2 regions of the Arthrobacter rhombi genome follow, and region 2 is predicted to be linked to the other one. Evidence: riboswitches for the same ligand, from Rfam matches in the RefSeq annotation. Region 2 holds a riboswitch; the other holds the start of a gene.
The links. Region 2 has a riboswitch for cyclic di-AMP ahead of ABD088_RS14180 (C40 family peptidase). Riboswitches for the same ligand answer to the same signal wherever they lie in the genome.
Positions count from the first base shown of each region.

Region 1: another riboswitch for cyclic di-AMP. It lies ahead of ABD088_RS09685 (C40 family peptidase); the one in region 2 lies ahead of ABD088_RS14180 (C40 family peptidase).

Region 1 covers NZ_BAAAIV010000011.1:46,731-67,401, forward strand. The annotation lists gene ABD088_RS09645 (sensor histidine kinase) at 1-548, opposite strand, end outside; gene ABD088_RS09650 (response regulator transcription factor) at 558-1,268, opposite strand; gene ABD088_RS09655 (hypothetical protein) at 1,355-1,582, opposite strand; gene ABD088_RS09660 (cold-shock protein) at 1,779-2,162, shown strand; gene ABD088_RS09665 (DUF3027 domain-containing protein) at 2,165-2,779, shown strand; gene serC (phosphoserine transaminase) at 2,851-3,972, opposite strand; gene ABD088_RS09675 (iron-dependent transcriptional repressor DtxR) at 4,151-4,846, shown strand; cyclic di-AMP (ydaO/yuaA leader) riboswitch at 4,946-5,123, shown strand; gene ABD088_RS09680 (M23 family metallopeptidase) at 5,125-6,156, shown strand; cyclic di-AMP (ydaO/yuaA leader) riboswitch at 6,290-6,466, shown strand; gene ABD088_RS09685 (C40 family peptidase) at 6,473-7,459, shown strand; gene ABD088_RS09690 (HNH endonuclease) at 7,743-8,240, shown strand; gene mobA (molybdenum cofactor guanylyltransferase) at 8,237-8,992, shown strand; gene ABD088_RS09700 (DUF6457 domain-containing protein) at 9,015-9,287, shown strand; gene ABD088_RS09705 (molybdopterin molybdotransferase MoeA) at 9,287-10,504, shown strand; gene fdhD (formate dehydrogenase accessory sulfurtransferase FdhD) at 10,566-11,471, shown strand; gene ABD088_RS09715 (FdhF/YdeP family oxidoreductase) at 11,468-13,822, shown strand; gene ABD088_RS09720 (ABC transporter ATP-binding protein) at 13,902-15,788, shown strand; gene ABD088_RS09725 (ROK family protein) at 15,972-17,201, shown strand; tRNA gene ABD088_RS09730 (tRNA-Arg) at 17,526-17,599, opposite strand; gene ABD088_RS09735 (hypothetical protein) at 17,680-18,399, opposite strand; gene pcrA (DNA helicase PcrA) at 18,474-20,671, shown strand, end outside.
Region 2 covers NZ_BAAAIV010000018.1:4,651-15,885, reverse strand. The annotation lists gene ABD088_RS14225 (multicopper oxidase family protein) at 1-695, shown strand, start outside; gene ABD088_RS14220 (NADH-quinone oxidoreductase subunit A) at 1,099-1,449, shown strand; gene ABD088_RS14215 (hypothetical protein) at 1,440-2,657, shown strand; gene ABD088_RS14210 (complex I subunit 1 family protein) at 2,650-3,588, shown strand; gene ABD088_RS14205 (NADH-quinone oxidoreductase subunit J family protein) at 3,588-4,166, shown strand; gene ABD088_RS14200 (NADH-quinone oxidoreductase subunit NuoK) at 4,163-4,465, shown strand; gene ABD088_RS14195 (proton-conducting transporter transmembrane domain-containing protein) at 4,462-6,312, shown strand; gene ABD088_RS14190 (complex I subunit 4 family protein) at 6,318-7,805, shown strand; gene ABD088_RS14185 (NADH-quinone oxidoreductase subunit N) at 7,802-9,226, shown strand; cyclic di-AMP (ydaO/yuaA leader) riboswitch at 9,523-9,673, shown strand; gene ABD088_RS14180 (C40 family peptidase) at 9,680-10,636, shown strand; gene ABD088_RS14175 (recombinase family protein) at 11,059-11,235, shown strand, end outside.

The DNA.
Region 1 (20,671 bases), on a different contig from region 2:
ATGACCAGCGTGACGAGCGTCCCGCTGGTGACCACCAGCTTGGTCGCCATGGACACAGTGTCCGTGGCGGCCTTCCGGGGGAGCGAGACGACCACGTAGCCGCTGTTATTGCTCAACGGGTAGACACCGGAGCGCCATCCCTGGGAGCCGGCTTCCGAACCCTTGACATTCGTGTAGGGCGAGGATCGTTGGCGGACCTGATTGATGGTCATGGTCGGCACAACCGGTCCGTCGCTGTGCTGGGGGTGGGGCAGCTCGTAGAGGACCTTGCCGTTGTTGTCGCGCAACGTGCCGCGGAACCTGTTGAACTCCAGGGCGGCGCCCTCGCTCGGCGCTTCCTGGTTCTTCCAGGAGGACCACATGATGTTGGCCAGAGCCACCCTGTTGTCCGTCAGGTCCTTGTTCATCTGGTCCTGCAACGTCAGACGCAGCGAGGCCGACGCGGTCAGGGCGGTGACGAGCACCCCGCACATCATCAGGATGGCCATCAGGGCCACGAGCTTGGAGCGCAGGGAGACCTGCCGCAGCAGGCGGGGGAGGGAACGCACCCGGGCAGCCTAGCGTCGGTCGGCGGAGCGCAGCAGGTAACCGACGCCGCGCTTGGTCTGGATCATCGCCGGCCAGTCCTCCCGGGCGTCGATCTTGCGGCGCAGGTAGGAGATGTAGGACTCCACGATGGAGGCGTCGCCGTTGAAGTCATATTCCCAGACGTGGTCCAGGATCTGCGCCTTGGAGAGCACCCGGTTGGGGTTCATCATCAGGTAGCGCAACAATTTGAATTCGGTGGGGGACAAGTCGACTATTTCGCCGGCGCGCCGGACCTCGTGGGCGTCATCGTCGAGCTCGAGGTCGTCGACGCGGATCACCGCGTCGTCCTCGTCCTGCGGCTGGGTCCGGCGGAGCACGGCACGGATCCGGGCCACGACCTCGTCGAGACTGAACGGCTTGGTGACATAGTCATCGCCACCGACGGTCAGGCCCATGACCTTGTCCTCGGTCCCGTCACGTGCGGTGAGGAACAGCACCGGGAAGTGGCGTCCTGCGGCGCGCAGCTTGCGGGTGACGGTGAAGCCGTCCATGTCGGGAAGCATGACATCCAGGACGGCGAGGTCCGGGAGTTCCTTTTCGACGGCGGCCAGTGCCTCACGCCCGTTGGCAGCGGCAACGACGGAAAACCCGGCGAAGCGAAGGGAAGTGGACAGCAGTTCGCGGATGTTGGGTTCGTCGTCGACGACCAGGAGTTTGGCTTCCGCAGGTTTCTCAGTCATATCAGACATTGTGCGTGCAAAGTCTGGGAGTTTTCTGGGTGTCCGATGTGTGCCCTGGCGGTTTCGCGGGCCATCGGTGCCCGTCGTCAGCTCCGGCGGCGTTCCCGGATCCGCAACAGCAGCAGGGCGATCAGCAGCAGGAAGGCCACCGGCAGTCCGTACAGTCCCACGGCCATGAGCGCGGTGAACGGAGTGGCGCCGACCATGTACTGCACCAGCACGAAAGCCAAGGACAGGATCGAGACGACGGCGACCGCGGAGGCGAGCACGGTGACGACCCGCTGCGCGGTGGCGGGGGATTCGACGGTATTCACCCCGTCAAATTATCAGCGTCACGACGGGCGTCAAAGTCCGTGGCGCCGTTCCCATGCCGTACCCTAGGGAAATAGACTTCCCCGGCTTGGTCGTACCCGCGCGCAGACGCTGCCGGTGCGAGTGCGGGCCGGGAATCCAGACGCGGCGCAGCCAACGAGCTAGGCGCCGCCGGTACGTGAGAACGAGGTAAGTGCAGTGCCTTTTGGCAAAGTGAAGTGGTTTGAGGCCTCGAAGGGCTTCGGGTTCCTGGTCGGCGACGACGGCGAGGAGGTGTACCTGCATGCCTCCGCGCTGCCCGAGGGCACCACTGACGTCCGGGCCGGTACGCGGATGGAATACGGCGTGGCCCAGGGCCGCAAGGGTGCACAGGCGCTCTCGGCCCGCATCGTGGACGCCGCCCCGTCGGTCGTGCGCGCTAAGCGCAAGCCGGCCGAGGACACGGCGATCCTGATCGAAGACCTCATCAAGGTCCTCGACAGCGTCTCCAACGGACTGCGCAAGGGCCGCTACCCGGAGAAAAGCCACGCGACCAAGGTGGCTGCAGTCCTGCGCCGCGTCGCCGACGACATGGACGCCTGAGTATGGCACGGGCACCGAAAATCGATGCGGTGCTGGGCGCCGGGGTCGACCTGGCCCGCAGCACGCTGCTGGACACCGTGGAGCCTGCCCAGGTGGGCGAACACCTCGGGTGCACCGCCGATGACGACCGCGTGCTCACCCACCGGTTCGAGGCCAAGCTGCCCGGTTACGCCGGCTGGAACTGGTACGTGACCCTGGGCCGCGTCCCGCGCGGGAAGGTGCCGACCGTCTGCGAGACCGGGTTGCTGCCCGGCGACGGCGCGCTATTGGCCCCCGAATGGGTGCCCTGGGCCGATCGGGTGCGCCCGGAGGAGCTGGAGGCCCAGAAGGCGGCCGAGGCCGAAGCCTCCGGTCAGGCCCCCGGCGATCAGCCCACCGGGGATCTGTCCCCTGCCACGCACGACGACGATGCCTCCTCGGGCGCCCCGGACGACGCAGGCGACACCGAGAGTGGCAACGGGCCCACCGAGGGCGGCACCGACGTCGAGACCGTCGACACCGCTGCGACCCCCGATGAGCCGGATGAAGTCGTCGAGGACGACGAGGAACTGGTCGACGCCGAACACGCAGCCGAGGAGGCGCCCCGGCGTAGTCGTTCCCGCCGTCGTCGTCGGTAGTACCTGCACCTACGCAACGGGCCGCGGCTCCCCACCATCCGGGGAACCGCGGCCCGTTGCCTTGACCGGTGCTACATGTTTTCCAGCACGTAGTCGATGCAGGCGGTCAGTGCGCTGACGTCGTCCGGCTCGATGGCCACGAACGTGGCGATGCGCAGCTGGTTCCGGCCCAGCTTGCGGTACGGCTCCGTGTCCACGATGCCGTTGGCGCGCAGGATCTTGGCCACCCGGGTGGCGTCGACCGATTCGTCGAAGTCGATCGTCGCAATGACGTTGGACCGCTCGTCGGCGTTGACCACGTACGGGGTCGCGACCGCGGAGGCCTCGGCCCAGGAGTAGACGCGCTGCGCCGAGTCCGCGGTGCGGGCCGCGGCCCAGTCCAGCCCGCCCTGGCCGTTGAGCCATTCGACCTGCGCGTTCAGGGTCACCAGCGTGGATAGTGCGGGGGTGTTGTAGGTCTGGTTCTTCAGCGAGTTGTCGATGGCGGTCCGCAGATCCAGGAAGTCGGGGATCCAGCGGTCGGAGGAACCGATGCGTTCGGCCCGCTCCAGCGCGGCGGGGGAGAAGAGGCCCAGCCACAAACCGCCGTCGGAGGCGAAGTTCTTCTGGGGCGCGAAGTAGTAGACGTCGGTCTCGGAGACATCGACGGCCAGCCCGCCGGCAGCCGACGTGGCGTCCACCAGCACCAGTGAGCCGTCGTCGGCCCCGCTGACCCGGCGCACGGGGGCTGCCACTCCGGTGGAGGTCTCGTTCTGCGGCCAAGCGTAGACGTCCACCCCGGATTCGGCGACGGGCTCGGGGCGGGTCCCGGGTGCGGAGCTGATGATCGAGGAGGCCTGCAGGAAGGGGGCATTGTCGGTGGCCTTGGCGAACTTCGAGCCGAATTCACCGAAGGAGAGGTGCTGGGCCTTCTGCTCGACCAGTCCGAAGGAGGCGACGTCCCAGAAAGCGGTGGAACCGCCGACGCCGAGGATGACCTCGTAGCCGTCGGGGGCGTTGAAGAAGGTGGAGAGTCCTTCGCGGATGCTGCCGACCAGGTTCTTCACGGGGGCCTGGCGGTGTGAGGTCCCCAGGATCGTGGGGTTGGCCGCGGCCAGCGCCTCCAGCTGTTCGGGGCGGACCTTCGAGGGCCCGGCACCGAAGCGACCGTCCGCGGGAAGAAGGGCTGCGGGGATGCTCAGCGAATCGGTCAAGTTCTGCTCCTGCCATCGGGGTGTTCTGTGGTGCGGGTCTGGTCTTTCGGCCGCGACCCGGCTTCAATGGTCCCGCACGGGCGGGGGGAATGCCGAAACCCGTCGGCATTGTTAACGCAGGTAGAGTTGGATCCACGGGTCCACCGTCCATCGCCCCGCCCTACAGGAGTGCCACGCAGTGACAGATCTGATCGACACCACCGAGATGTACTTGAGGACCATTCTGGAACTCGAGGAAGAGGAAATCACGGCATTGCGCGCTCGCATTGCCGAGCGGCTGGATCATTCCGGCCCCACGGTCTCCCAGACGGTGGCCCGGATGGAACGCGACGGGCTGGTCGTGGTGACCCCCGACCGCCATCTGGAGCTGACGGCCGCCGGACGCGAACGCGCCACCTCGGTCATGCGCAAGCACCGCCTGGCGGAGCGCTTGTTGGCCGACGTCATCGGGCTCGAATGGGAGTACGTCCACGACGAGGCCTGCCGCTGGGAACACGTGATGAGCGAGCGCGTGGAGAAGCGCCTCTACAACCTGCTCGGCCAGCCCACGGATTCGCCCTATGGCAACCCGATCCCCGGCTTGGAGATCCTCGGCGGACCCGCAGCCCATGAATTCGCCCTCGGCGTACAGAACCTCGAGGCCGCACTGCTGGCCGGGAACACCGGGCCCGTCGCCGTCGAACGCCTGGCCGAGGCCATCCAGGTCGACCCGGAACTGCTGGCACAACTGAACGACGGCGGAATCCGCCCGGGTGCACAGGTCACCCTGGAGCGAGCCGGCGAGTACGTCGTCGTGCGGGTACAGGGCATCGAAGGAGCCCTGGAGCTGCCGGTGGAGGTCAGCGCCCACGTCTTCGTGGCCCGGGACGCTTGATAACGGAACTGTTACTTCGTATTCGATTAAGATACCGTTGGTAACAGATGGGGATTCGTCCCGATCACCCCTTCCGACCGCCTGATCCTGCCTGCGGAACGGGTCCGTTCGCTTGACAGGCAGGGGTGGAGAACCCAATTTTTTGCGGTCCGTTGTGCCGGGATGTCCCGGCGCCGGCCCTCTCGGGGTGAAGCCGCATCGCAGCCCGGCTGTGTGCGGCCGGGCCTGACCGGCCCGAATCCGACAGCTAACTCCGCAGGCGCCCATGAGAGGTCCCTTTGACAGATCACAAGCGTTCAGGTCGTCGTGCTGCCGTCGCCCCCGAGGCAACTGAGCCCGCCGCCGCACCCGACGCCGGCTGTTACCTGCCGCGCCGCTTCGACGGCGCCATGCGATACGCCCCCACGGCACATCCCGCTCGCCGTGAGTCCGTTGTACCCCTAGCCGATCTCGACCCCGCCGCTCCCGTGGCGGACATCATCCCCCTGTTGGCCGACGCCACGCCTGCGCAGGCGCCTGCCGCCTCGGTCAGGAACCGGGGAAGTTTCGATGCGACGGTCATCGGTCTGCCCGAGGGTACACGGGCGGTAGCCGCTGAGGCCCGTCCCGCCGTACCCTCCCGGAAGCCGCGCGGTGGGGAAGCCGCGAAGCGTCCGGTCCTGGCCTGGAGCCATCGGTTCGCCGCCGTTGCGGCGGTATCCGGGCTGGCGCTGGCCGCCGCCTACCCGACCTTGGTCGGCAGCGACGAGGCGCCCGCCGAGCGCGTCGCCCACGAGACGGCGGCACAGGTCGCCGACGTGAACGTCCCGGGAACCGACGACTACTCAATCGTCCGCGCTTCGGTGTCCAGCAGCTTCAGCAAGGACGACCAGCTCAGCTACCTGATGTCTGCCTCCGGCGGGAACATCAACACCATCGACACGCACGGCGTGCTGGCCCAACCGGTCAACCACGTGCGGATCACCTCCCCCTTCGGTGCGCGGGCCAACCCGACCGGTGAGGGTGCACAGGTCCATATTGGCCAGGACTACGGCGTTCCCTGTGGAACTCCTGTCAAGGCATCGGCCTCGGGGACAGTTGTCCAGGCCGAGATGGCCGGGCATTCGGGGAACCGGGTGCGCATTGACCACGGCAATGGCCTGGAAACCACCTACAACCACAACACCAGTTTGAAGGTGGCGGTGGGGCAGAAGGTCAAGCGCGGGGACGTGGTGTCCATCAGTGGCACGACCGGCAACTCGACCGGTTGCCATCTGCACCTTGAGGTGCTGGTCGACGGTCACGCCGTGGACCCTGCAGGGTGGCTCTGAGCCCTGCAAATCACGGGCCGTGATCGGGAAATAACCGTTTCGTGACCGGAACGTGACTTTTACAGCCGTTTCATATAAAGTTGTCGACGTGCCAGGCCGCATAGGGGCCAGGCGCACTCGAGCAGATTGCCGAATACTGCCACTGCCCGAGGTCCGTTCGCAAATCATCGCTTGGCAGTAGCGGGGGAACCACATTTCGGGTCCACAAGGATCCTTGGGGTTAAGTGTCACGGTCCGTTCTCTGGACCTGACACCGAGTGACTCCCACTCGAATCCGACAGCTCACCTCGTAGGCATTGGGAGAGGTAATCAATACATGACTAAGCGTCAAGCCCTGGGCCGCCACCGCGCCATGCCCGTCCGCACCAACCCGTTGGGGTCCATCTCCAAGGCAGTGTCCTCCAACGCCGGCTCCGTCGGCCGCCAGGCTGCAGTCATTGCCGCCGCGTCCGGCCTCGTGCTGACCCTCGGCGTTCCGGCCCAGGCCACCACGGCAGCCCGCGCCGCCGACAAGGCCCCCGTCACCGACATCCAGCGTGCGTCCGTGGCCACCCCGGCTTCCGTGACCGTGCCGGCCACCAAGAAGGCGGCCGACTCGATCAGGATCGCTGTCGCCCCGATCAAGTCGACCGACGGCTCTGCCCACCGCGCAGCAGTGGCCGAGGCCAAGGCCAAGGACAAGGCCGAGCGTGAAGCCGCTGCAGAGCGTCGCCAGGCTGCCCAGGACGCTGCCGCCGAGCGCGAAGCCGCTCAGGAAGCCGCCTCCAACCGCCAGGAAGCCGCTGCCCCGCAGGCCTCCACCTCGCGTAGCACCTCGAACTCCGCTTCGACCTCCAGCACCCCGCAGCGCTCCTCGAGCTCCGCGTCCACCTCCAGCTCGAACGTCACCACCGCATCCGCCGGTACCGTGACCAAGACGGCCGAGGCAGCCCCCGCAGCAGTCAGCGGCGGCAACTCCAGCATCGCCAGCATGGCCAAGTCCTACCTGGGCACCCCGTACGTCTTCGGCGGCTCCACCCCGGGCGGCTGGGACTGCTCCGGCTTCGTGCAGTACGTCTACGGCAAGGCCGGCGTGAGCCTGCCGCACAACGCCCGCGCACAGCGTGCCTCCGGCAAGTTCGTCCGCACCTCCAACCCGCAGCCGGGCGACCTGGTCTTCCAGAGCAACGACTCGCACGTCGGCATCTACATCGGTGGCGGCAAGATGATCGGCGCGCAGAACCCGAGCGTCGGCACCGTCGTCCGCGACACCACGGGCCCCTACGCGGCCCCGCTGGTCGGCTACTACACGCTGGCCCGCTAAGCAACAACACATCTAGTGGAGTCCTCACCCAGTTGGGTGGGGACTCCCGTGGTTTAAAACGCATTCGTGTCGCCGGTGAACGGCTCCGAACCGGTCGCTGAACCGCCGGGGCACGCGACGTGAACACGAACCCGGGACGCCAAGGACATGGCAACGGGAGCCGCGCCGCACTCCCCAGGGTGGTCCCGCCGGGCTTAGGCTGGTGCCCGATGGCCCTTGCACGGCGCCCGGGTCAGACGGCTTGGCTAGGCGGTCCGGGTGCACTCCACGACGAGGAACGCTGATGCGAACCCTGGTACTGAATGCAGGATACGAACCACTGGCGGTGGTGACCTTCCGCCGCGCACTGCTGCTGGTGCTCACGGGGAAGGCCAGCGTCCTGGCCGAGGTGGGCGAGCCGGTGGCCACGCCACGAATGGTCTTGGGCCGTCCCTCGGTCATCCTGCTCAATCGCTACGTCAAGGTTCCCTACCGTGAAGCGGTCAACGTGACCCGGCGTGGGGTGCTGCGCCGCGATGGACGCCGGTGTGGGTACTGCGGCAAGGCGGCAACCACCGTGGACCACATCATGCCGAGGTCGCGGGGTGGAGCCAACAGCTGGGAGAACCTGGTGGCCTGCTGCCTGGGATGCAACAGCACCAAAGGGGACAAGACGTTGCGTCAACTGGGCTGGACCCTGAGGGTGAGGCCAACGAGCCCGCGGGGTCTACAGTGGTTCATCACCGAGCTGGAACGTCCCGCTCCCGAATGGACGGATTTCCTGGCAGGAAGGGCAGCATGAATTTTGACGCCATCGTCGTCGCCGGTGGACGGGGCAAGCGCCTCGGGGGAACCGACAAGCCGCTCCTGCACCACGGCGGGGCCACGCTTCTGGACCATGCACTCCGTGCCACCGCGGAGGCGCAACGCATTGCCGTGGTGGGCCCCACCGAGTTGAACCCGGTCATCGCCGACTATGCAGCGGAGGCGGATGCCGGCCAGATCATCACGCTGACCCGGGAGTACCCGGCCTTCGCCGGACCGGCGGCGGCCGTGGCTGCCGGCATGCGCGCGCTCGGTGACGGTGCCGCCGACGAAGTGCCCCCGGCGGGGGAACACGCGCCGCTGACGTTGATTCTTGCCGCCGACCTCATTGCCCCCGGACCTGTGGCCGCGGCGATCGTGCAGTACGCCGTCGAACACGCCGGCGACGTCACGGACACCACCCCGCAGACTGCGGTTGGTTCTCCCGGCGCGCCGGGGGAGACGACCATGCCGCTGGCCGAATTCGGCAGGGCCTGGGTACCCGTTGACGAACAGGGCAGACTCCAGCCCCTGAGCTGTGTCATCGAGACCGCTGCGTTGTTGCGCGCCATCGAAGCCGCCGAAAAACCCGGCGAGGGCCTCGCCAACTCCTCGATGATGCGACTGCTTGCTAAGGTGCAGATAGTCAGGGTGTCCCTCGACGGCGTGGACTACGCGGACGTCGACACGTGGGAAGACGCCGACAAGGCCGGCATCGCCCGGCCGTCTGCCCCCGAAGGGGCACCTTAGCCAGCCACAACAGGAGGTACGGATGTCCGAAATACCCGAGCTGGACGCGTGGGTGTCCGAACTCCTGGAGGGCCTGGAGATCGCGGACGCACCCATCGATGTGGACGCCATCCTGGCCATGGCCGGCGTCGCCGCCCACTCGGTCATCCGCCCCGCAGCACCGGTGACGACGTACATCGCCGGATATGCCGCAGGCCTGGCCGCAGGAGCAGAGATGGCCAGCGAAGCGGCTTCGATGGAGGGGGCCAGCCGCCGGGTCAACCAGCTGCTCGACCGCCGCGGCTCCGACCAGTAGTGCACGAAGCCGATTGGCAGGGGGCCCGCCGAATCGCCTATGAGGCGGGCCAGGCCCTCACCGCAGGAAAACGCGTCGGCGAGGACGTCCCGCTGGCCCGCGCCGCAGGACGCGTGCTCGCCCGCGACGTCTCCTCCCTGCACACCATGCCCCATTACGCCTCGTCCGCCATGGACGGCTGGGCCGTCGCCGGCCCGGGACCCTGGCAGCCCGGTGATCCCACCCCTCCGCACTCCACCTCCGGCAAAGTCCCGGCATCCTTGGCTTCGGGAACTGCCCGTGCCATCGTCACCGGGGAGACCGTGCCACCGGGCACGACGGCGATCCTGCGCCAGGAGGACTCGGTGCTGGACCCGGACACAGGGCTCCTGACGGCTTCGCGGACGCCCCTGCCCGGTGCCGACATCCGCCCGGCAGGACGCGAGGCCTCCGCGGGCGAGCAGCTGCTGGCCGCCGGGACCCGGTTGGTTCCCGGCCAGATCGCCGTCGCCGCCGTCGGCGGGCACGATACGCTGCCCGTCACCGCGGGACCCAGGATCCGGCTGGTGCTCACCGGCGATGAGGTCGTCACCTCCGGAATACCCCAGCCGGGCCAGGTCAGGGACACCTTCGGACCCGTCCTGCCCGCCTGCATCGCTGCCCTCGGCGGAGACCTGGTGGATACGGTGCGCATTGGCGATGACCGCCGGGCCACCCTCGATGCACTGGACTCCCCGGCGGCCCGGGCAGTGGACGTGCTGGTCAGCACCGGGGGGACCGGTCATTCGCCCGCCGACCACCTGCGGCCCGCCGCCGAAGAGCTGGGGGCCACGCCGCTGATCGGTTCGGTGGCCATGCGCCCCGGACACCCGGCGATGCTCGCCCGTCTGCCGGATGGACGGCTGCTGGTCGCGTTGCCCGGGAACCCGCTGGCAGCGATCATGTCCATGGTGACCCTGCTGGAACCGCTGTTGGAAGCGGCCAGCGGGCAGCCGCCGTCGTTCCCCTCCACCGCCAGCAGTGGCGAGGAGATCCGCGGGGCCGGACACTCCCACCGCCTGCTGCCGGCCCGCTGGGATGACCGGGCCAGGAAGCAGGTGCTGGTGCCGTCCGAGCACACCGGTTCGGCCATGATGCGCGGACTGGCCACAGCCGACGTGGTGCTGGTGGTCCCGCCCGCGGGAGTTGCCGTCGGTGGTCCGGTCGGCTACCTTCCACTGCCGTGGTACGGTCGGTGAAATGTCCGGGCCCGGCGCTGTTGCCGCGCCCGCGAGGCAGCGGAGTGAAGGAGGCCCACGGGTGGGCAGATTGACCCAACGGCGCCGCATCGTGCGGTACTCGGTGGACGGCGGCCCGCGTGTCCGCGAAGAAACGATGGCCGCCGAGGAACCCCTGGAAATCCGCATGGGTGGACGCGTCTTCAGCGTCACCATGCGCACCCCGGGAGACGACTTCGACCTCGTCGCCGGATTCCTGGTCAGTGAGGGCATCATCGCGGGTGCCGACGACTTGCCCAGCCTGCGTTTCTGCGCCGGCGAGGACGAAGACGGGCGCCAGACCTTCAACGTCGTCGAGGCCCAACTGGGTCCCGGTGCCATCATCCCGGATCCGTCGCTGGACCGGCACGTCTACACGTCCTCCTCCTGTGGGATCTGCGGGACCGCCTCCATCGATGCGGTCTCCAAGACCAGCCGCTTCTCCCTGGACCCGGAGTCCGGGTCCCTTGCCGTGCACACGCTGCTGGGGCTCTCCGACACACTGCGCGAACACCAGGTCCTGTTCGGCAAGACCGGTGGCGTCCATGCGGCCGGGCTGTTCGACACGGATGGCAACCTGCTGTGCCTGCGCGAGGACGTCGGCCGGCACAACGCGGTCGACAAGGTCGTCGGCTGGGCCCTGCGCGAGGGGAAGCTGCCACTCGGCGAGACGATCCTGCAGGTTTCCGGCCGGGCCTCCTTCGAGCTGGTGCAGAAGGCCTACCTGGCCGGGATCCCCGTCCTCAGCGCCGTCTCGGCGCCCTCCTCACTGGCCGTGGACCTGGCCGACCAGGCAGGACTGACCCTTGCGGCCTTCGCCCGCGGCTCCAGCGTCAACATCTACACCCACCCGGACCGGATCGATACCGCTCCGGCACCCACCCAACAGCAGGACGCGCATGAAGCGTCGTCCGGCCCCCGGCAACAGGAAGCAGGACGGACGCAGTGAAGCGCTCGGCACCCGAACAGGACATCAACGAAGACGCACTGGTAGTCGGTGCCCCGAAGACCACGGCAGCCGGCGTCAAGGCGGTCATGGTCGCCCTCGAACGTGGTTATGAGCAGGCAGGTGTCAGCCGGACCGTGCGCTCCATGTTGCGCGTGAACCAGCGCGGCGGCATCGATTGCCCCGGTTGCGCCTGGCCCGAATCGATCACCGGCGCCCGCAAACCTGCCGAATTCTGCGAGAACGGTGCCAAGGCCCTGGCCGAGGAAAACACCACGCGCACCGCCGACGCCGCCTGGTGGGCAGCGCACCCCATCTCCGAACTGGCGGAAAAGACCGAATACTGGCTGGGCAACCAGGGCCGCATCACCGAACCGATGATGATCCACGAGGGGGAGACCCACTACCGGCCGGTCTCCTGGTCGCGGGCGTTCGCCACCATCGGCGAGCACATCAACGCCACCACCCCTGACCGTTGCGTGTTCTACACCTCGGGGCGCACGGCCAACGAGACGGCCTTCATGTACCAGTTGTTCGCCCGCAGTGTCGGGACCAACAACCTGCCGGACTGCTCCAACATGTGCCACGAATCCTCCGGCACGGCGCTCAGCCCGACCATCGGCATCGGCAAGGGAACGGTGTCCCTGGAGGACTTCGAGCACGCCGAACTGATCTTCGTCGTCGGGCAGAACCCGGGGACAAACCACCCGCGGATGCTCTCGGCGCTGGCCGACGCCCGCAAGCGGGGTGCCACCGTTGTGGCAGTGAACCCGCTGCCCGAGGCGGGGCTGCTGAACTTCCGCGACCCGCAGACCGTCGCCGGTGTGGTCGGGGACGGCACCCGGATTGCCGACGAGTTCCTGCAGATCAAGGTGGGCGGTGACCTGGCCCTGTTCCAGGCGTTCGGGCACCTGCTGCTGGAGCAGGAGGCCCGGGAGCCGGGGACCGTCGTGGACCACGACTTCATCGCCGCGCAGACCAATGGGATCGACGCCTACGCCGCGGCCCGGGCCGGGATCGACTGGGACGCCACCGAGGAGGCCACCGGGCTGACCCGCGACGAGATCACCTCGATCGCCGGGATGCTGGCCAAGTCCAAGGGCACGATCATCTGCTGGGCGCTGGGACTGACCCAACAGCCCCACTCGGTGGACACGCTCAAGGAACTCATCAACGTCCTGCTGCTGCAAGGCAACTTCGGCAAGCCCGGCGCCGGGGCCTGCCCGGTCCGCGGCCACTCCAACGTCCAAGGTGACCGGACCATGGGCGTCTGGGAGAAGCCGAAGGAGGACTGGCTGGCAGCCCTGGACGCCGAGTTCTCCATCAGCAGCCCGCGCGAGCACGGCTACGACTCGACCGACACCGTCGAGGCCTTTGAGAAGGACGACGTTGATGTCTTCGTCTCGATGGGCGGGAATTTCTCGCTGGCCTGCTCCGATACCGAGGCATTGGAAGCCGGGATGCGCCGTGCCGGGCTCACCGTGCACATCTCGACCAAACCCAACCGCTCCCATGTGGTGCACGGGCGGACCTCGCTGATCCTTCCCACCCTGGGGCGCACCGACCGGGACGACAAGCACCCCGGCGGCCCGCAGTTCCTCACGGTCGAGGACTCGATGTCGGTCGTGCACACCACGCAGGGCCGGCTGGCCCCGATGTCCCCCCATATGCTCGCCGAACCGGTGATCGTCGCCCGCATGGCCGCGGCGACCTTTGGCGAGGGCCACGCAGTTGGCTGGCGGGCCATGGCCGAGGACTACGACGTCATCCGCGACCACATTGCCGCCGTCTGCCCCGGCTTCGAGGACTTCAACCGCAGGGTGCGCACCCGCAACGGCTTCGTGCTGCCCAACCCGCCGCGGGACACCCGGACCTTCGCCACCGACATCGGCAAGGCCCGGTTCACGGTCAGTCCGCTCGAGTACCTGAAGGCGCCCGCCGGACACCTGATCCTGCAGACCATGCGCAGCCACGACCAGTACAACACCACGTTCTACGGGCTGGACGACCGGTACCGGGGGATCTCCAACGGCCGCCGGGTCATCCTGGTCCACCCCGAGGACCTGACCGAGCTGGGCTATGCAGACCGCGACCTGGTGGATGTCATCTCCACCTTCGGGGGATCCGAACGCCGGGCCAACCGCTTCCGGCTGGTGTCCTACCCGACGGCGCGCGGCTGCGCCGCCGCCTACTTCCCGGAGGCCAACGCCCTGGTGCACCGCGGGCTGGTCGCCCGTGAATCGAACACCCCGGGCTACAAGGCGATGACGGTCAGCTTCGTGCCGCACACCGGGGAACCCAACAGGGTCTTCGACGAGCGCGAACGCCCCGCCAGCGCGGTACCTGCCCGGTAGCCGGGCGGCGCGTCCGCGCGGGTAGCATGGTCCCCGGCCCCTTCCCGGGTCGGATCGGACCAAACGAAGGAACGCCGCCGTGAGCATGGACCAAGCCGCCTGGAGCTCCCTGTGGAGGATGTCGTCTGGCCATTCCGGCCGGCAGTTCGCCCCCGGCACCGTCCGCCGCGTCATCGGGTTCGCCCGTGGCTACGGTGGGCGCCTGGCCGTCTTCGTGATCCTCTCGGTCATCGCCGCCGTGCTGGCCGTGGCGACCCCGGTGCTGGCCGGTCGGGTCGTGGACGCGATCGTCGCCGACGGCCCGCTGTCCTTGATTGCGGATCTGGCCCTGCTCATTGCCGCGGTCGCCGTGGTGGAGGCCGGGGTTTCGCTGTGGAACCGTTGGCTGTCCTCGAGCCTGGGCGAACAGGTGATCTACGACCTGCGCACCGCGGTGTTCGAGCACGTCCAGAAGATGCCGATCGCCTTTTTCACCCGCACCCGCACGGGTGCGCTGGTCAGCCGGCTGAACAACGACGTCATTGGTGCACAGCAGGCGTTTGCCGGCACGCTCTCCGGGGTCGTGAGCAACATCGTGGCCCTGGTGCTCACCGCTGCAGTCATGTTCAGCACCTCCTGGCAGTTGACCCTGCTCGCGGTGGTGATGCTCCCCATCTTCCTGATCCCCGCACGGCGCATGGGCTCCACGCTGGCCCGGCTGCGCCGCGAAGCCGCGGAATACAACGCCGAGATGGGTTCGCAGATGACCGAGCGGTTCTCCGCCCCCGGCGCCACCCTGGTCAAGCTCTTTGGCCGCCCCGAGGCCGAGGTCGATGCCTTCGCCGCCCGCGCTGCACGGGTGCGTGATGTGGGGGTCAAGACCGCGGTCCGCCAATTCACCTTCGTCACCGCCCTGACCCTGGTTGCCGCGCTGGCTCTCGCCCTGGTCTATGGACTGGGCGGCTCCTTCGCGCTCACCGGCCGGCTCGAGGCCGGCGATGTCGTCACCCTCGCGCTGCTGCTGACCCGCCTCTATGCTCCGTTGACCGCCCTGGCCAATGCCCGCGTCGAGGTGATGAGCGCCCTGGTGTCCTTCGACCGCGTGTTCGAGATCCTCGATCTCGAACCGCTGCTCGCCGAGAAGCCGGGCGCCCGCGAGGTGCCCGCCGGCCCGGTCTCCGTCCGCTTCCGCGACGTACGATTCGGGTACCCCAGCGCCGACAAGGTCTCGCTCGCCTCCCTGGAGGAGGTCACCGTGTTGGACACCCGCGGCGGCGAGGAAGTGCTGCACGGCATCGACTTCGAGGTCCCCGCCGGGCAGACCTACGCCCTGGTGGGCTCCTCCGGAGCGGGCAAGTCGACCATCGCCCAGCTACTGGCCCGACTCTACGACGTGGACGCCGGAGCCGTGGAACTAGCTGGCCTTGACGTCCGCGATGCCACGTTCGCCTCACTGCGCGAGACGGTGGGCATGGTCACCCAGGACGGGCACCTCTTCCACGAGACCATTGCCGCCAACTTGCGGCTGGCGGCGCCGGAAGCACCGGACGACGCGCTATGGAATGCCCTGCGCCGGGCCCGGCTCGAGGACTTGATCCGGTCATTGCCGGACGGGCTGGAAACGATGGTGGGGGAGCGCGGCTATCGGCTCTCCGGTGGGGAGCGCCAACGGCTGACCATTGCCCGGCTGCTGCTGGCCGCCCCGCGCGTTGTCCTGTTGGACGAGGCCACCGCCGCGCTGGATTCCACGAGCGAGGCGGCCGTGCAGGCAGCCCTCGTGGAGGCCCTGTCAGGACGCACCGCGGTGGTGATTGCCCACCGGCTCTCCACCATCCGCACCGCCGACGCGATCCTGGTCATCGAGGCCGGGCAGGTCATCGAACGCGGCACGCACACCGAACTGCTGGCTCGCGACGGTCGCTATGCGGAGCTCTACCGCACACAGTTCGCTGCAGCGGGGACGCAGGACGACGGTACTGCACCGTAACTTCAGCCACCCGTCCCCGGAGGGCGGGGAAACGCGCGCGGTGCGCTCATTGAACACTGTGACCCAAACGATATGTAGAATCAAAGACCATGCGCTCACTTGAGACGCAGTGGGGTGCGGCGCGTCGTTGGGGGTGCGCTGACGGACCTCGACTTTCGTGGCCACAAACGATCTGGAGCATACATGCAGCGCGGCACCAACCTTGGGCGGCTAGGCGACTTCAACCAGGCAGTGATCTTCGCATCGATCAGGCGCGCCCTCGACGGCGTCAGCCGTGTCGAATTGGCAGAATCCACCGGCCTGTCACCCCAAACAATTTCCAACGTCGTCCGCCGGCTGCTGGACGAGGGACTGGTCCGTGAGGACCGCACCATTGTCTCCGGCCCCGGAAAGCCGCGCACCGTGCTGGAACTCGAAGCCAACCGCCAGCTCGCCATCGGCATCCACTTGGACCCGGCCCTCATCACCCTGGTGATGCTCGATCTGCGCGGGGAAGTCATCGCCTCGAAGCGGTTCTCCGCCCCCTCCGTCGAGGACCCGGAAGGGACCGTGGAGCGGATGGCCGAGGCCGTCGAGGAACTCATCGGCACCTCCGGGCAGCTGCGCTCGAATATCGTGGGTGTGGGAGTGGTCGTCCCCGGACCCATGGATGCCGACAGCGGCCATGTCACCGGTCCGCCGTTGCTCGATGGCTGGTCCAAGGTGGAGATCGTCAAGCCCCTGGCCAGCAAGCTGAACCTGAAGGTCATCCTCGAAAAGGACACCATTGCGGCCACCATCGCGGAGGTCTGGCACGGGACGGACCAGGAGGACGAGCAGAACTTCGTGTTCGTCTACGTCGGTGCCGGCATCGGCGTGGGGATGGTCGTCAACGGCGAGATCGTCCGCGGCGTGAGCAACAACGCCGGGGAAATCGGCCACTTCTCGGTGGGGGAGGAGACCACGCTGTGCGCCTGCGGGCGCCGTGACTGCCTCGCCGGCGCCACCTCGTTCGAGAACATCGCCCGCAAGGCCACCGAAGCCGGACTGGACCTGGGTATCGCCGAGAACGCGGGCGTAGCCGATCGGGCCGCGGGGATGGGGCGTTTGGTGCAGTTGGCCGACGGCGGAAACGACGTCGCCATCGAACTCTTGCGTGACTTTGGCGCGCGCGTCGCCGACATGGTTGGGCAGCTGGTCAATGTGCTGGACATCGACAGGGTCATCTATGGCGGACCGTACTGGGAAATGATCCGGGAGCATGTGCTGGATAAGGCTACCGAGGTGGTCAACGAACGTTTCAGCGCCAAGGACGTGCATGGGGTGCTGGTGGCCAACTCCAACCTCGGCCCGGAAGTTGCTGCCATCGGCGGCGGCTGCGCCGTGCTGGACGCAAGCCTGTCGCCCAAGCCGAGCGTCCTGCTGCTGGGCTGAGCCGCATGGTGACATGACTCGACATGTCATGGTGGATTGACAATCTATTTCCAATGGAATTAGATATGAAAGTTAGTGCTTCGGTCACCAAACTGCCCATCGACACGGCAATGCGAGTCTCAACGGCTTCCGTGCGTGGTGGGGGAACGGCAGGTTGGCGACCACGGGGAAAAGCGCTGGCACCGGTGCCGACAGGCGTCGTGGTGATGCATCAAGGGAGCCATCATCAGGACGCCGGTCGGCACCACTCCTTTAAAGCAGAAACCAGCCCCCTTGATCCGCGATGTCCTGGCGGTGCGGATCAAGGAGACTGGTCTCGAAAAGTGCCCCTGACCGGAATCGAACCGATGGCCTACCCTTTAGGAGAGGGTCGCTCTATCCGACTGAGCTACAGGGGCCGAGCTCCCGGATGCTGGACCCGGGCGAACAGCAACCATCCTAGCGTCAGATGCAGGCCGCGCCGAAAACAGCGGGCGCGTCAAGACAGGCCCGCGTCGCTCCATTTCTGCCGGAACGTGCGCACGAAAGCCGTGATGACCACCGCCAGGACCGTGGCGACCGTCGCGAAGAGCAGAACCCAGCTGGTCACCGTCAACGCCGAGGCCCGGGCCACCGCAGCAGCATCCACCGGTCCGGAGAGCAACCCGTCGATCAGCGGGTTCTCCCAGAGATCCACGATCGCGAATGCCAGCGGGATCACCCACAGGGCCCACCGGAGCCCGCGCCGGGGCACATGCAGGGCGATCGTCAGCATCGTCATCAGGGACAAGAACAGCGGGAACAAGGTCCCGGCCGTCTTATGGACGTACGACAACTGGCCGCGGGCATCGGCATCCAGATGGGCCCGCAACTGCTCGATGTAGGGCACATCGTATCCCCCGATCAACTGGTCCGGCATGGCCAGGCCGCCGGAGAGGTCCTGCATCTGCTGCAGCACCACCAGGTGGTAGTACCAGAACAACAGCACGACCGCGCCAAAACCGGCCCACAAGATCAGGTTCCCATTGCCCTGGGCCTGCTCGGGCGTACGCCCCGTGGTGGTGTTGGCCAGGGCGCTGCCCGGCCGAGGTGCCGGTCCGGACGGCTGCCGGCGGGCCGTGCCACCCGCCGGGGGTGCCGGCGTCGTAGCGGTCCCTGCGCTGGTGGTGCTCGGGCGGTTGCGGGGCTTCTTGCGGCGCTGTGCAGGCTTCTTGGACATGCTGCCCATTATGCCGTCGGGCGAGCCGGCTACCGAAAACGCCGGTGGCACGACGACCGTAGACTGGTGGCACCATGGATTTTCTCTTCGATGACTTTTCCGAGGCGCGTTCGCGCCTGACCGAGGACGACGCCGGTGCCACCGCAGTGCCCGGGGCCGCCGACTTGCTCGAGGGCCTGAACCCCGAGCAGGAGCGCGCCGTTAAGCATGCCGGCAGCCCGCTGCTGATCGTTGCCGGCGCCGGATCGGGCAAGACCCGCGTGCTCTCGCACCGCATCGCCTACCTGCTGGCCACCGGGCGCGCACGCCCCCACGAGATCCTGGCCATCACCTTCACCAACAAGGCGGCCGCAGAGATGCGTGAGCGCATCGAGGAACTGGTGGGGGATCCGGCGCGCAAGATGTGGATCTCCACTTTCCACTCCTCCTGCGTGAAGATCCTGCGCCGAGAAGCGACCCATGTGGGCCTGAAGTCCAACTTCTCGATCTACGATTCCGCCGACTCGCTCCGGCTGATCACGCTGGTGGCCAAGGGACTGGACCTGGATCCGAAGAAGTTCGCCCCCAAGGCGATGCAGCATCGGATCTCTTCCTTGAAGAACGAACTCGTCGATGACGAGGACTACTCGTCGACAGCGAACATGAACGACCCGTTCGCGGCTGCGGTGGCCGAGGTCTACCGCGGCTACACCCAGCGCCTGCGCCAGGCCAACGCCATGGATTTCGATGACCTCATCGGCCAGGTCGTGAACATCTTCCGGGCCTTCCCCGCGATCGCCGACAACTACCGGCGCAGGTTCCGCCATGTACTGGTCGACGAGTACCAGGACACCAACCACGCCCAATACTCCCTGGTGCGCGAGCTCACCGGACCCGATGGGCAGACCCCCGGCGGGGAACTGACGGTGGTGGGCGACTCTGACCAGTCGATCTACGCCTTCCGCGGCGCCGACATCCGCAACATCGTCGAGTTCGGCAAGGACTACCCCGACGCGAACACCATCAAACTCGAGCAGAACTACCGCTCCACCCAGACCATCCTCAACGCCGCCAACGCGGTGATCGCCCGCAATGAGGACCGCCCCGAAAAGCGGCTGTGGACCGCCGAAGGCGACGGCGAGCAGATCATCGGCTACGTCGGGGAGTCCGAGCAGGACGAGGCACGGTGGATCGCCGATGAGATCCTGCGTCTGAACGACGAAGAGGGCATCCGCCCCGGCGACGTGGCCGTCTTCTACCGCACCAACGCCCAGTCGCGTTCCCTCGAGGAGCAGCTGATGCGGGTTGACCTGAAGTACAAGGTCGTCGGCGGTACCCGGTTCTACGACCGCAAGGAGATCAAGGATGCGCTGGCCTACCTGCGTGTGCTGGTCAACGAGGAGGACGACGTCAACGTCCGCAGGATCCTGAACGAACCCAAGCGCGGGATCGGGGACCGGGCCGAGTACGCCATCGCCGCCCTGGGCCAGAAGGAGCGCATCGCCTTCACGGCTGCCTTGCGCCGGGCGGACGAGGCGCCGGGGCTGGCCACGCGCAGCGCCAAGGCCATCGCCGGGTTCGTGAAGATCATCGACGACCTGGCCGTCGTCGCCCAGGGCTCCGGGGCCGCTGCTGCGTTGGAGGCCGTGCTGGAGCAGACCGGTTACCTGGAGATGCTGCGCAAGTCCGAGGACCCGCAGGACGAGTCGCGGGTGGAGAACCTGGCCGAACTGGTGGCCGTGGTGCGCGACTACGAGCGGGACAATCCCGAGGGGACCCTGGGTGATTTCCTCGAACAGGTCTCGCTGGTGGCCGACGCCGATTCGATCCCGGCAGCACCCACCGACGAAGAGGGCGCCCAGATGGCCGAGCAGGAGGGCGTCGTCACGCTGATGACGCTCCACACCGCCAAGGGGCTGGAATTCCCGGTCGTCTTCCTCACCGGCATGGAACACGGCATCTTCCCGCACCAGCGCTCCCTGGCCGACCCCAAGGAGCTCGCGGAGGAACGCCGCCTGGCCTACGTGGGCTTGACCCGTGCACGACGCCGGCTCTACGTCAGCCGCGCGGAGTACCGGAGCCTCTGGGGCCAATCACAGTACAACCCCGCCAGCCAGTTCCTGGAGGAGATCCCGGCGCATCTGCTGGAGTGGAAACGAGAGGGCGCGACCCGCTCGGCGCCCGGGGCCTTTGGGTCGCGGGACTTCGCCACCAGCCGGTACGACAGCGGCTCGTATTGGGGCTCCGGGTCCGGTGGTGGCCGCCGTTCCGGCGACGCCGAATCCAGCTCATT
Region 2 (11,235 bases):
GCATCATCAATGCCGCCGGGGACACCGCCTACCGGATCGGCATCCCCGGCCAGCGGCTGACCCTGACCCACACAGACGGCTTCCCCATCCAGCACGAGGACGTCGACGCCGTCGTGCTGGGCATGGGCGAGCGCATCGACGCCATCCTGGTCGTGGAGGACGGCTATACGCCGCTGCTGGCACTGGCCGAGGGCAAGGGGCAAATGGCCTACGGGCTGGTCTCCACCGGCACTGGCACCCCACCGGCCCCGGGGAAGCTCCCTCCGGAGCTGGCCGGCCGGGTGGTGGACGGCGGGCAACTGACCGCGGATCCGTCCGTGAAGCTGGACGCGAAGTCACCGGATCGGACGCACGAGGTGCGCCTGACCGGGGGGATGGCGAAGTACGACTGGGGCATCAACGGCCACCGCTACGACATGGCCGACCCCTACGCCAACGCCTTCGACATCACCGCCGGGGAACGGGTGGAGGTGAAGTTCGTGAACGAGACCGAGATGTGGCACCCGATGCACATCCACGGCCACACCTTCCAGGTCGGCAATGTCGGGGCGCGCAAGGACACCGTCATCGTCCGCCCCGGGCACACCCTGACGGTCTACTTCGATGCCGACAACCCCGGGCAGTGGCTGATGCACTGCCACAACGCCTACCACGCCGAACGCGGCATGATGGGCGTCTTCTCTTACATCAAATAGCCCATGCCACCCGTCGCCAAACCGAACCGTCGGGCGCGGCCACGCCCGACGGCCGGTCGTCCGGTCATTGAAGCCCAGTCCGTGCTCTTCCAGCAAGCCAAGCAGTGGGTAGGCACCGACAGGGCCAAACGCGGTGTCCCGGCTGCAGTAACGGATTCCGTTTCCTGCAGCTAGACAAGACAGATACCTCCCGGGGGTATATGTTGGGTTTCGCCGTTCGTTACATCCGGGGCCCCAACAAGGTCCTCGCATGACGGGATCATTTCGTTGCCCGCACGGTCGGTCACCCGTATATTGGCCCGGGGCCGTCCTTCCCTTGGGCGGGGGGCAGCGAGGTGTATTGCCGGCAGTGAACCGGCCAAGGTCCGGGATTTCCCGGCCTCGACCAGGAAGGGGGTGCCAGATGTCACCGTTTGCGAGCCTGCTCATCGCCTTGGGGACGTGTCTGGCCGCCATTGGCGGGGTATATCTCTTCGGCCGCGCGGTTTCCGTGTCGAGGGAAACGGTGGAGGTGCTTCCCTATCAGTCGGGGTGGGCTCCACGCGAACACGCGTTGTCGCGGTTCCATGCGCGCTGGTACCCGTTGACGCTGGTGTTCCTGGCCTTCGACGTCGAGATGCTGTTCATGTACCCGTGGGCTGTCGTGGTGTCCGGAATGGGTCCCGCAGCCGTCATCGAGATGTTCGTATTCCTCGGGGTGCTCGTTGTCGGCGTCATCTGGGCCTGGAGGGAAGGGGCGTTCAGATGGGTCTGAACGTCTGGATCACCCGGCTGGCCACTGGCCGCCCCCATGTCCTGATCGTGGAGATGCCAGGCTATTCCGTCCTGCGCATGCGGTTGGAGGCGGGCATCACGGCCCGCGGATGGGTGCTCGCCCAGGCGCCCGCCGAGGCAGACGTCCTGCTCGTCTGCGGAGAAGCGCAGCCGCCGTACCCGGAGGTCATCGAAGCCATCTGGAACCAGATACCCGGCCCGCGCTGCCGTGCCTCAGTCACAGCTGCCGACGCCATCCCCGCCGCGCTGGATGCGATTCCGGCCCAGTTGGGGGACCGGAACGCACAGCTCGCAGACGCCACTCTCCGACCGAAACCCAGCGACGCTGGCACTGCGGACGACGAAACCACAGACGCACCCGGGGACGAGACCTCCACCGGACACGCGGCCCACCAGCACCAAGGGGACCACGACCACTCCGGCATGCAGCACGAAATGCATGGCGAGTGCCCCGAACACGAGGGGCACACGGAGCATGCGGACGCGGACATGGACGACATGGACATGGATATGAGCCATATGCACATGGACATGTCCGGCCCTGCGGGCATCCCGCTCGCCAGCGGCGACGAGAACGACCGCGACGGACTCGAGATGGACATCATCCACCTCTCCCTCGGCCCGGTGCTTCCCTCCTGGCCAGCCGGGCTGGTCGTGCGGTGCACGCTGCACGGCGACGTCATCGCGGAGGCAACCATCGAAGTCGTGCCACCTGCCGTCTCGAACGCCAGCACTCCGGCGGAACCACCAGCACCGGTGCCACGCGCCGTGGAGCTCTGCGATGCCTCCGCGCACTTGCTCGCGGTGGCCGGATGGGAGCCCGTCGCCGGCAAGATCCGGCGGCTCCGTGACGACCTCCTCGAAGACCTGCGCCCCGTGGATACGGTGATCGCGGGACTGGACAGCGCTGCCGACCGGGTCGCCCGGTCACGGACCCTGCGCTGGTCGCTGCGCGGCGTTCCAGAACTCCGGGACGTCGACGCGCTTTCCCGGTTGCTTGGCTGGCTGCACACCGCCAGCGAGCTGTTGGCCCACGGGCCCGTCCTATCCGATGACTTCGAAGGACCGTTCACTCTCGATGAGGTCCGGCAGGCGTTGACCGGACAGGAGCTGGCTACCGCACGCCTGGTCATCGCGTCGATCGGGCCTGCCCGGATCGGCCACTTGGTGGGGCCGGACCATGGATAGCGCCGCCGCCGGGGCCCTGTGGACGCTGCTCCTTCCCTTCGCCGTCGCCGCGGCCGCACTGTTGGCCGCGGCGTTCAACGCCGTTCTGGACAACAGGACCTCTGGACTGCCCGCCGCGGCCGGACTTTCATCACCGATCCGGGAGACGGCGAGGTTGCTGCGCCAGCAGCGCCGGACCCTGCCCGGTGCCGATGCCCTGCTGTGGCGGGTCGGGGGTGCCGGGTTCGTTGTCGTGGCCGTGTTGATGGTGCTGGTGGTCCCCTTCGGCGGTTTCACCTTCGCGGATCTGCCGGTCGGGCTGGTCTGGTTCAACGCGATGGACGTCTTGCTTTGGGCGCTGTGGTGGCTGCTCGGGTGGGGTGCCAACAGCGCCTGGTCACTGGTGGGCGGATACCGCTTCCTGGCCCAGGCCCTGTCCTACGAGCTGCCCCTGATGTTCGCCCTGACGGCCCCGGCCGCCGGTGCCGGTAGCCTGCGCCTGCTTGACATCCAATCCGCTCAGCAAGACCTGTGGTTCGTGGTGTGGATGCCCGTTGCATTCCTGGTCTATGCCGCGTCGATCGTCGCGTTCTCCTCGTGGGGCCCCTTCCAGACCGCCACCGGGACCGATGCCGCCGGCGGGGTGGTCACCGAGCTGAGCGGGGTCGACAGGCTCCTGGTTCTCGCCGGGCGCTACATGCTCCTGGTCGCGGGGGCCGCCTTCGCCGTCCCCTTGTTCCTCGGCGGCGGGAGCGGGCCCTGGCTCCCGGATCCGGTGTGGGTGGTCGTGAAGACCCTCGTCCTCCTCGCCGTCCTGATCGCCGTGCGCAGGCTGTTCCCGATCGTGCGGCCGGAGCGGCTGGCCGAGGTCGCCTGGGTCGTGGCCATGCCCCTGGTGCTCGTCCAACTGGCCGTTGCCGCCATCGTCGTCGTGAACGGGGGAACACCGTGATGCCCGCCATCCTCTTCTGGGTCTTCTCGATCGTGGCCGCTTCAAGTGCGGTTGCGGTCTTCGTCGTGGATTCGATGGCCCGGGCATCGTACGCGCTGGCTCTCTCATTCATCGCCGTCGGTGCCATCATCCTGCAATTGGACCTGGACTACATCGGGGTCATCACCATCTTGATGATGACGATGGAGATGGCGATCATGGCCGTGTTCATGGTGATGTACATGGGCATGAACCCGGCCCTGATGCCGATGGACATGACACACAACAAGCGCCGCTCCGCGGTCATCGCCGGCATCGTGTTCATCGTCCTGGCCGCCGGCGCCCTCCTCATCCGGTGGCCCGAGCAGATGTCGGCGCCCGCCCCGGATCCAACGGCGGCATTGGGAGAAGCCCTGATGGGTTCGAAGATGCTCGTGATGCTCACCATCAGCCCCGTGCTGTTCGCCACCATCATCGCCTCCCTGGTGTTGGCCAACCCGCGTGGGCGCTATGACCGGCGCGGGGACGACCTCCACCGGCGCGGGCCCGGTGGGCGGCGCGAAACCGATGACCCGATCAAGGGCGGACTAGGCCGATGACCCTGCAACTGATCCTGCTGGTGGCCGCCGCCCTGTTCGCCATCGGGCTGTTCGGGGCGCTGTCCCAACAGGTCCTCGTGATGGTGATGATGGGCATCGAGGTGATGATCAACGGCGTGCTCCTGGCCGCAGCCGCGCTCTGGTTCCACCTGTCCCCCACACCCGACGGCCAAACCCTGTTGCTGGTCATCCTCGCCGCGATGACCGTTGAAATGGCGATGGGATTCGCCGTCGCCACCGTTTTCCACCGCTCACGGAACTCGGACATGACCGATACCGCCACGGAGCTGCACGGATGACGGCCGCACTCCTGGCGGCCGTCGGACTGCCGGCCATCACCGGGACCTTCCTGCTGCTGGCCGGGCACCGCGCCAACCGCCTCGCCCCCGCGCTGGCTCTCACTGCTGCCGCGCTGACCCTGGTCGCCGCCATCGCGTCCGCCGTGGCCATGCCCCGCTTCGGGGTGCCGTTCATCTCATCCGGCGGTGCGGCCCTGGTCGTGGATGGCCTGGGCGCCGTCCTGCTGCCGACGGTGGCGGCCGTGGTCCTGCTCGTCCTCGTGTTCGCTGCCGCCGAAGACACACGCCCGGCGGCGCGCTTCCACGGGCTCATGCTGGTCTTCACCGCCGCGGTGATGGTCACGGTGGGCGCCACGTCGCTGCCGGCCTTGCTTGGCGCGTGGGAGGTCATGGGCGCGACCTCCTATGCCCTGATCGGTTTCCACTGGCGCAAACCCTCGACGATTCCCTCCGGGCTGGTCGCCTTCACCGTGACACGCGCCGCCGATCTGGGCCTCTACGCCGCGGCAGGAGCCGCCGTCGCCGCGGGGACCGGCTGGCAGTTGGACGCCCTCGCCTCCGCGGAGGGGCCGTGGCTGCATGTGCTGGCCGCCGGCGTGCTTTTGGCGGGCCTGGGGAAGGCGGCGCAACTACCGTTTAGTTTCTGGCTCTCCCGGGCGATGGAGGGCCCGAGCCCGGTCAGTGCCCTGCTGCACTCGGCGGCCATGGTCGCCATGGGCGGATACCTTCTGCTCCGGCTCGAGCCGCTGTTGCTGGCCTCCGGGTGGGCCGGCCCGGCGGCTGCCTGGATCGGTGCCGCGACCGCGATCGTGCTCGGCATCGTGGCGCTGTGCCAGAGGGACCTCAAGCAGTTGCTGGCCGCCTCGACTGCGGCCCAACTGGGTTTCGTCGTCCTGGCCGCCGGCATCGGCGCCACCGCCGGAGGGACCTCGCAGCTCGTCGCCCACGCAGCCACCAAGGCGTTGTTGTTCCTTGCCGCCGGCGCGTGGTTGACGGCCGTGGGCTCGAAACAACTTCCAGCCCTGCGCGGCATCTATCGGCGCTGGCCGGTGGTCGGCGCCTCGTTCCTGGTCGGGGCACTGTCCCTGGCCGGGCTGCCTCCGCTGTCGTTGTGGCTGGCGAAGGACGCGGTCCTCGCCGTCGCCTTGCACCAGCATCCCGCATTGTATGCTGCCGGATTGCTCGGTGCCGCCCTCGCCGCCGCGTATTCGGCGAAGATGATCGCCGTGGTCTGGGCCAGACCCGACATGCAGCAGCAGGCCGACATGGAGCGCAAACTGTGGGATGCCGAAGAACGAGGAACCCGCAAGGTCCCCGTGGTGGCGACGGTGCCTCTGGTGGTCCTGGCGGCATCGGCTGCATTGCTGGGCGCCACCGCCCTTCCGGTACTGTCCGGACCGTTCCGCGCACTGTTGGGCGCGCAGGCGGAGGCGGAAAGCAGCGGGTGGGAACTGCTCGCTTCGGCCGCGATTGCCATCGTCGTATCGGCCCTGGTGCTGGTTCGGGGTGTGCCGCGCCTGGCAGCCGCCGAGAACTGGTTTGGCCTTGAACGGGCCGCGGAAACCGTTTTCGTACGTCCCATGTTCGCCACCGCGGCCGTCCTGTACCGGCTCGACCACCGCCTGGAGAAGGCGGTGCTTGGTGCCGGCCGCTTTCTGAACCGGTCCGCAGCGGTGTCCGGCGACGTGGACGGCAGCGTGCAACGCGCGTTGCGTGCCGTACTGGGTGGGGTCAACGGCCTCGGGCGGTTGGCCCGCCGCGCCCAAACGGGTGCCGTGGCCGATTACTTTGCTGCGGCGGTCCTCGTCTGCGTTGCCGCCCTCGTCCTGCTGATCGTCGTTAGGTAGCCCCCATGCTCAGTGTCATCGTCTTCCTGCCGCTCGCGGCCGCGACCTTCCTCGCCCTCGCCCGTCGGCTGCCCGAAAAAGTTGCGCGGCTGACCTGGTTGGCCACGACCCTCGTGGATTTGGCGTTGTCGGTCATGCTCGCGATTGCCGGCGGCTCGGGCCCGAACGGACTCGTGGCCGAGGAGCGGGTGGAGTGGATGCCGCAGCTTGGCAGCAGCTACCATCTCGGCGTCGATGGCATCTCCCTGCCCCTGCTGCTGCTGACCGGCGTCATCTTCGTGGCCTGCGCCATCTGGGCCCTGCGCGAGACCGACAGGCCCCGCCCCCAGGCCGCCTTGTTCCTGTTCCTGCAGACGACCTGCCTCGGGTTGTTCTGTGCACAGGACCTGATCCTGTTCTTCCTGTTCTTCGACCTCTCGATCGTGGGCATGTACTTCGTCATTGCCGGCTGGGGACACGGAAACCAACGTCGCTCCGCACTGGTGTTCTTCATCTACACCTTCATGGGTTCCCTGTCCCTGCTGTTGGGATTCATCGGCCTCTATCTCGGTGCCGCCCCCCACACCTTCGACATGGTGGAACTCTCCCGCCAGGACGCCTTCACCGGAACCCCGCTGGCGGGCGGCTTCGTGCTGGCGGCGGTCATCCTGGGCCTGGCCGTGAAGACACCGACCTTCCCTTTCCACTCCTGGCTGCCACCGGCACACACCGATGCCCCGGCCATCGGCTCGGTCGTCCTGGCCGGCCTGTTGCTGAAGATGGGCACCTACGGCTTCGTCAGGATCGCGATGCCCATGCTCCCGGACATTTGGCGGGCGTGGGCGTGGGTGGTCGTCGCGATCGGCATCGTCTCGGTCCTCTACGGCGCCCTCGTCGCGGTCGTGCAGACAGACATCAAGCGCATGATCGCCTTCACCTCCGTCAACCACATGGGCTACGTCGTGCTCGCTGTCGGCGCCGCCGGCGTCCTGGGTGCCAACAACGCCGAAGCACAGCAGCTGGCCATCGTCGGGGCCGTAACCCAAATGGTCTCCCACGGCCTGGTCACCGGGGCCCTGTTCCTGCTCGCCGGTGTCTTCCACGACCGCACCGGAAGCTACGACCTGCGCCGGTATGGTGGCCTGGCCCACCCCGCACCACGGTTCGCCGGGTTCTTCGCGATCGCCGCATTCGCCTCGCTCGGACTTCCGGGCTTCAGCGGCTTCATCGCCGAATTCCAGATCTTCACCGGCAGCATCGGAACCACCCCCTGGGCCCTGGTGGCCCTTCCCGGCATCCTGATCACCGCAGTCCTTTTCTTGCGCGCATTCCAGCACGTGTTCACGGGCCAGACACGGGAACTGTCCGTCGGTTTCAGCGACCTGCGCCCCCGCGAGAGCACGGCCCTGGCCATCCTGATGGGGCTGTCCGTGCTCATCGGTCTCATCCCCGGCCCGCTGCTGGCGATGATCGGACCCGCGGCGCAGAACCTCGTCGTCAGCCTGGGCCCATGACGGCAATGGCAATGGACATGGACTACCCGGCGCTGCTGCCAGAGATCATCCTGCTCGCCACGGCAGTGCTGGTGCTGCTGGGCGGCAGCTTCCTGCCCCGCACCCGCCAGCATCCCACCCGCTGGCTCACCCTCGGTGCCCTGGTCGCCAGCGCAGCGACCGGGATGGCGGCAGTGCCGGGAGGGCCGGAGTCGATCTTCAGTGGAACCTACGCACTGGACCCGTCCACTGCGGTCGTTCGGATGGCGGCCCCGCTGGCCACGCTCGTGGTGGTCCTGCTCGGCCGGCATGAATTCGCCGGCACGGCGCGTGAAAGCGAAACCTATGCCCTGTTGTTGCTGGCCACGCTCGGAACAGTCGTGATCGGGGGGACGACCGACCTGCTGGTCCTGGTCGCCGGGTACCTGCTGGCGAGCATCCCCCTGTACGCGCTGATCGGCCTATCGCGCAGCGGGATGGCCGCCGAGGCAACCCTTAAGACCTACCTCATCGGCGCCCTGTCCGGAGTCCTGCTCATGGCAGGCGTTGCCGTGCTGACCGCAGTTGCCGGCACGAGCGGCTACGCGGGCATGACGGAGGCTCTTCCCCAGGCCCCGCAGGCCGCCGTCGCCGGCGGGGCCGTGGCGGTCCTCATCGGCTTGACCTTCAAGGCCGGTGCGGTGCCCGGCCACTTCTGGATCCCCGACGCCAGCCAGGCCTCTGGGATAGGCATCGCAGCGTTCATCACGACCGTGCCGAAGATCGGAGCACTCGTGGCCATGGGCCGGCTGGTGGCACTCATGCCCGCCACGGTGGATGTCCCGCTGCTCGTGGCCGTGCTCGCAGCGGCCAGCATGGGCATCGGAAACCTTGCCGCGTTGGCGCAGGAGAACGTCAGGCGTCTGCTGGGCTGGTCGACGGTCAGCCAGGTCGGCTACCTGCTGATGCCCGTTGCCGTCATCACCCGCAGCGAGGGCGCCTCGGTGGCCCTGTTGGCCTACATCGTCTTCTACGCGCTAACGAACCTGGCCGTGTTCGCCGTCGTCGCCTGCTTCCCCCGGCGCGAAGAGCTGGGCGACTGGGTGGGATTGGCACGGGGGCACCCGTGGCTGACCGGTTCCCTCGTCGTGGGGGCCCTCAGCCTCGTGGGAACACCGCCCACGGCGGTGTTCCTGGGAAAGGTCGCCGTGTTCACCGTCGCCTGGAATGGCGGCATGTCCTGGCTGGTCGTGTTCGCCGCAGCCAACACGGTGCTGAGCCTTGTCTACTACCTCAGGCTCATCCGCCCCGCCTTCCACCCCGCCGGGGACTGCAGCACCGGTTTGTCCACGGCGCCACGGGAGGTTGCCCGCACCGTGGTGGCCACCGCTATGGTGCTCGGTGCCCTGGTCCTCGCAGCCGGGGCCGTCGGGGCCGGAATCTGGTTCGCCGTCGCCGGGTGAACCGCTTCGGTCATCGGGCCAACCACGCGGGATGGCGGGCGTGGTCGATCGTGCGTTGTGGCTGCACTTTCCGCTTACCGTGTACCGCCAGGAAGACTTCGAGGACCATCGTCTTGCATCACCGCTCGGAACCAACGGCCAGGGAGGGAAAGGTCGTCGAGACCAAAAGGACACGGTTCCGTAATCAATTCGTGACTTTTACATCCGTTTCATGTAAATTCGTTCCCGTGCCGGGCTTCCTATGAGCCCGGCACACCCAAGTGGATTGCCGAACACTGCCACCACTGCGGGGTCCGTTCACGCAATTGCTGGCAGTGGCGGGGGAACCAAATCCGGGCCCACCGGGCCCTTGGGGTTAAGCGCCTCGCGCTGACTTGTCAGCGCGGGACGCCGAGTGGCTCCCACTCGAACCCGACAGCTAACCCCGCAGGCATTGGGAGAGGTAACCAACACATGACCAAGCGACACTTGGGCCGCCACCGCGCCATGCCCGTCCGCAGCAACCCCTTGGGCTCGATCTCCAAGGCAGTCTCCTCCAACGCCGGCTCAGTTGGCCGCCAGGCCGCAGTCATCGCCGCGGCTTCCGGCCTCGTGCTGACCCTCGGCGTTCCGGCCGAGGGCGCGCCGTCCGCCCGTGAAGCCGCCAAGGCCCCGGCAGCTGACATCCTGCGCACTTCCGTGGACTCCCCCGCCGCCGTCACCGTTGCGGACGCCAAGCCACAAGAGCTGAAGCAGATCAAGGTCTCCGTCGCCGACGTCAAGTCCACCGACGGATCGGCCCACCGCGCAGCATTGCGCAAGGCCGCAGCCGAACGCGAAGCAGCCCAGGAGGCCGCTGAACGCGAGGCCGCCGCGGACCGCGCAGACGCCCAGACGGAAGCCGCCGCAGCTGCCGAGCGCGAGGAAGCAGCCGCAGGCGCTGCGATGACCCGCCAGAGCCGCCAGTCCTCGACGCCGGCGCCGTCTAGCACGAACGACAACGCCTCGTCGACCGGTACGGTCACCACGGCCTCCACTCCCGCTCCGGAGAAGGCCGAAGCCAGCCCGGCATCCAGCGCGGGCCTCTCGGGGATCGCGGGCATGGCCATGAGCTACAAGGGGACACCCTACGTGTGGGGCGGAAGCAGCCCCTCGGGCTGGGACTGCTCCGGCTTCATCCAGTACATCTACGGCAAGGCCGGCATCAGCCTGCCCCACAACACGACCGCCATCCGCACCAGTGGAAAGTTCGTGAAGACCTCCAATCCCAAGCCCGGCGACCTGGTCTACCAGAACGGTGGCAGCCACGCTGGTATCTACATCGGTGGCGGCAAGATCATCGGCGCGCAGAACCCCTCCGTCGGCACCGTTGTCCGTCCGGCCGACAGCCCGTACGGCCCGTTGATGGGCTACTACACCTACGTAGGCTAGACAGGATACGAAAGAGGGCCCATCCATTACCCGGATGGGCCCTCTTCGTCGTTCCAGGGCCAGACGCCGGGGCCGCTCACGCGTCCTGCCCCTTGGTCCACGCGGTCTCTCCCGAAGGCGGCGACGGTTGCCATGTTCTGGGTCCCAGGAAGCCGGCCTCCTGCAAGCACGCCACTAGCTGCGGCTCAGCCGACACGTGGCAGGGAGCACCCAGGTGTCCTGCCCATGGAGGTTGGTGGCACTCGGCGTGGCAGGTAGATAAAGAGGGCCTGAACTTAGATGTTCCACTTCCTTGGAAGTGGAACACCCCCTGCCCACCATGCCGGCACGAACGGACACGCCCCGGATTATTGTTCCAGAACTAAGCCCAAAAGATCGTCCCGGAAGAACCGTACGAGCACGACTTCCGATACCATGGCCGCATGGACATTGGGTATGCGCGCGTTTCGACTGCGAAACAGGACCTCGACCGGCAGATCGATGCCCTGCGCGCCGAGGGCGTCGCCGATCGTCATATCTATGTGGACAGGAAATCCGGCTCGACCACCGAGCGGCCGGGACTCCGCGAAGCGCTGGACCATGCACGGGATGGGGACGTG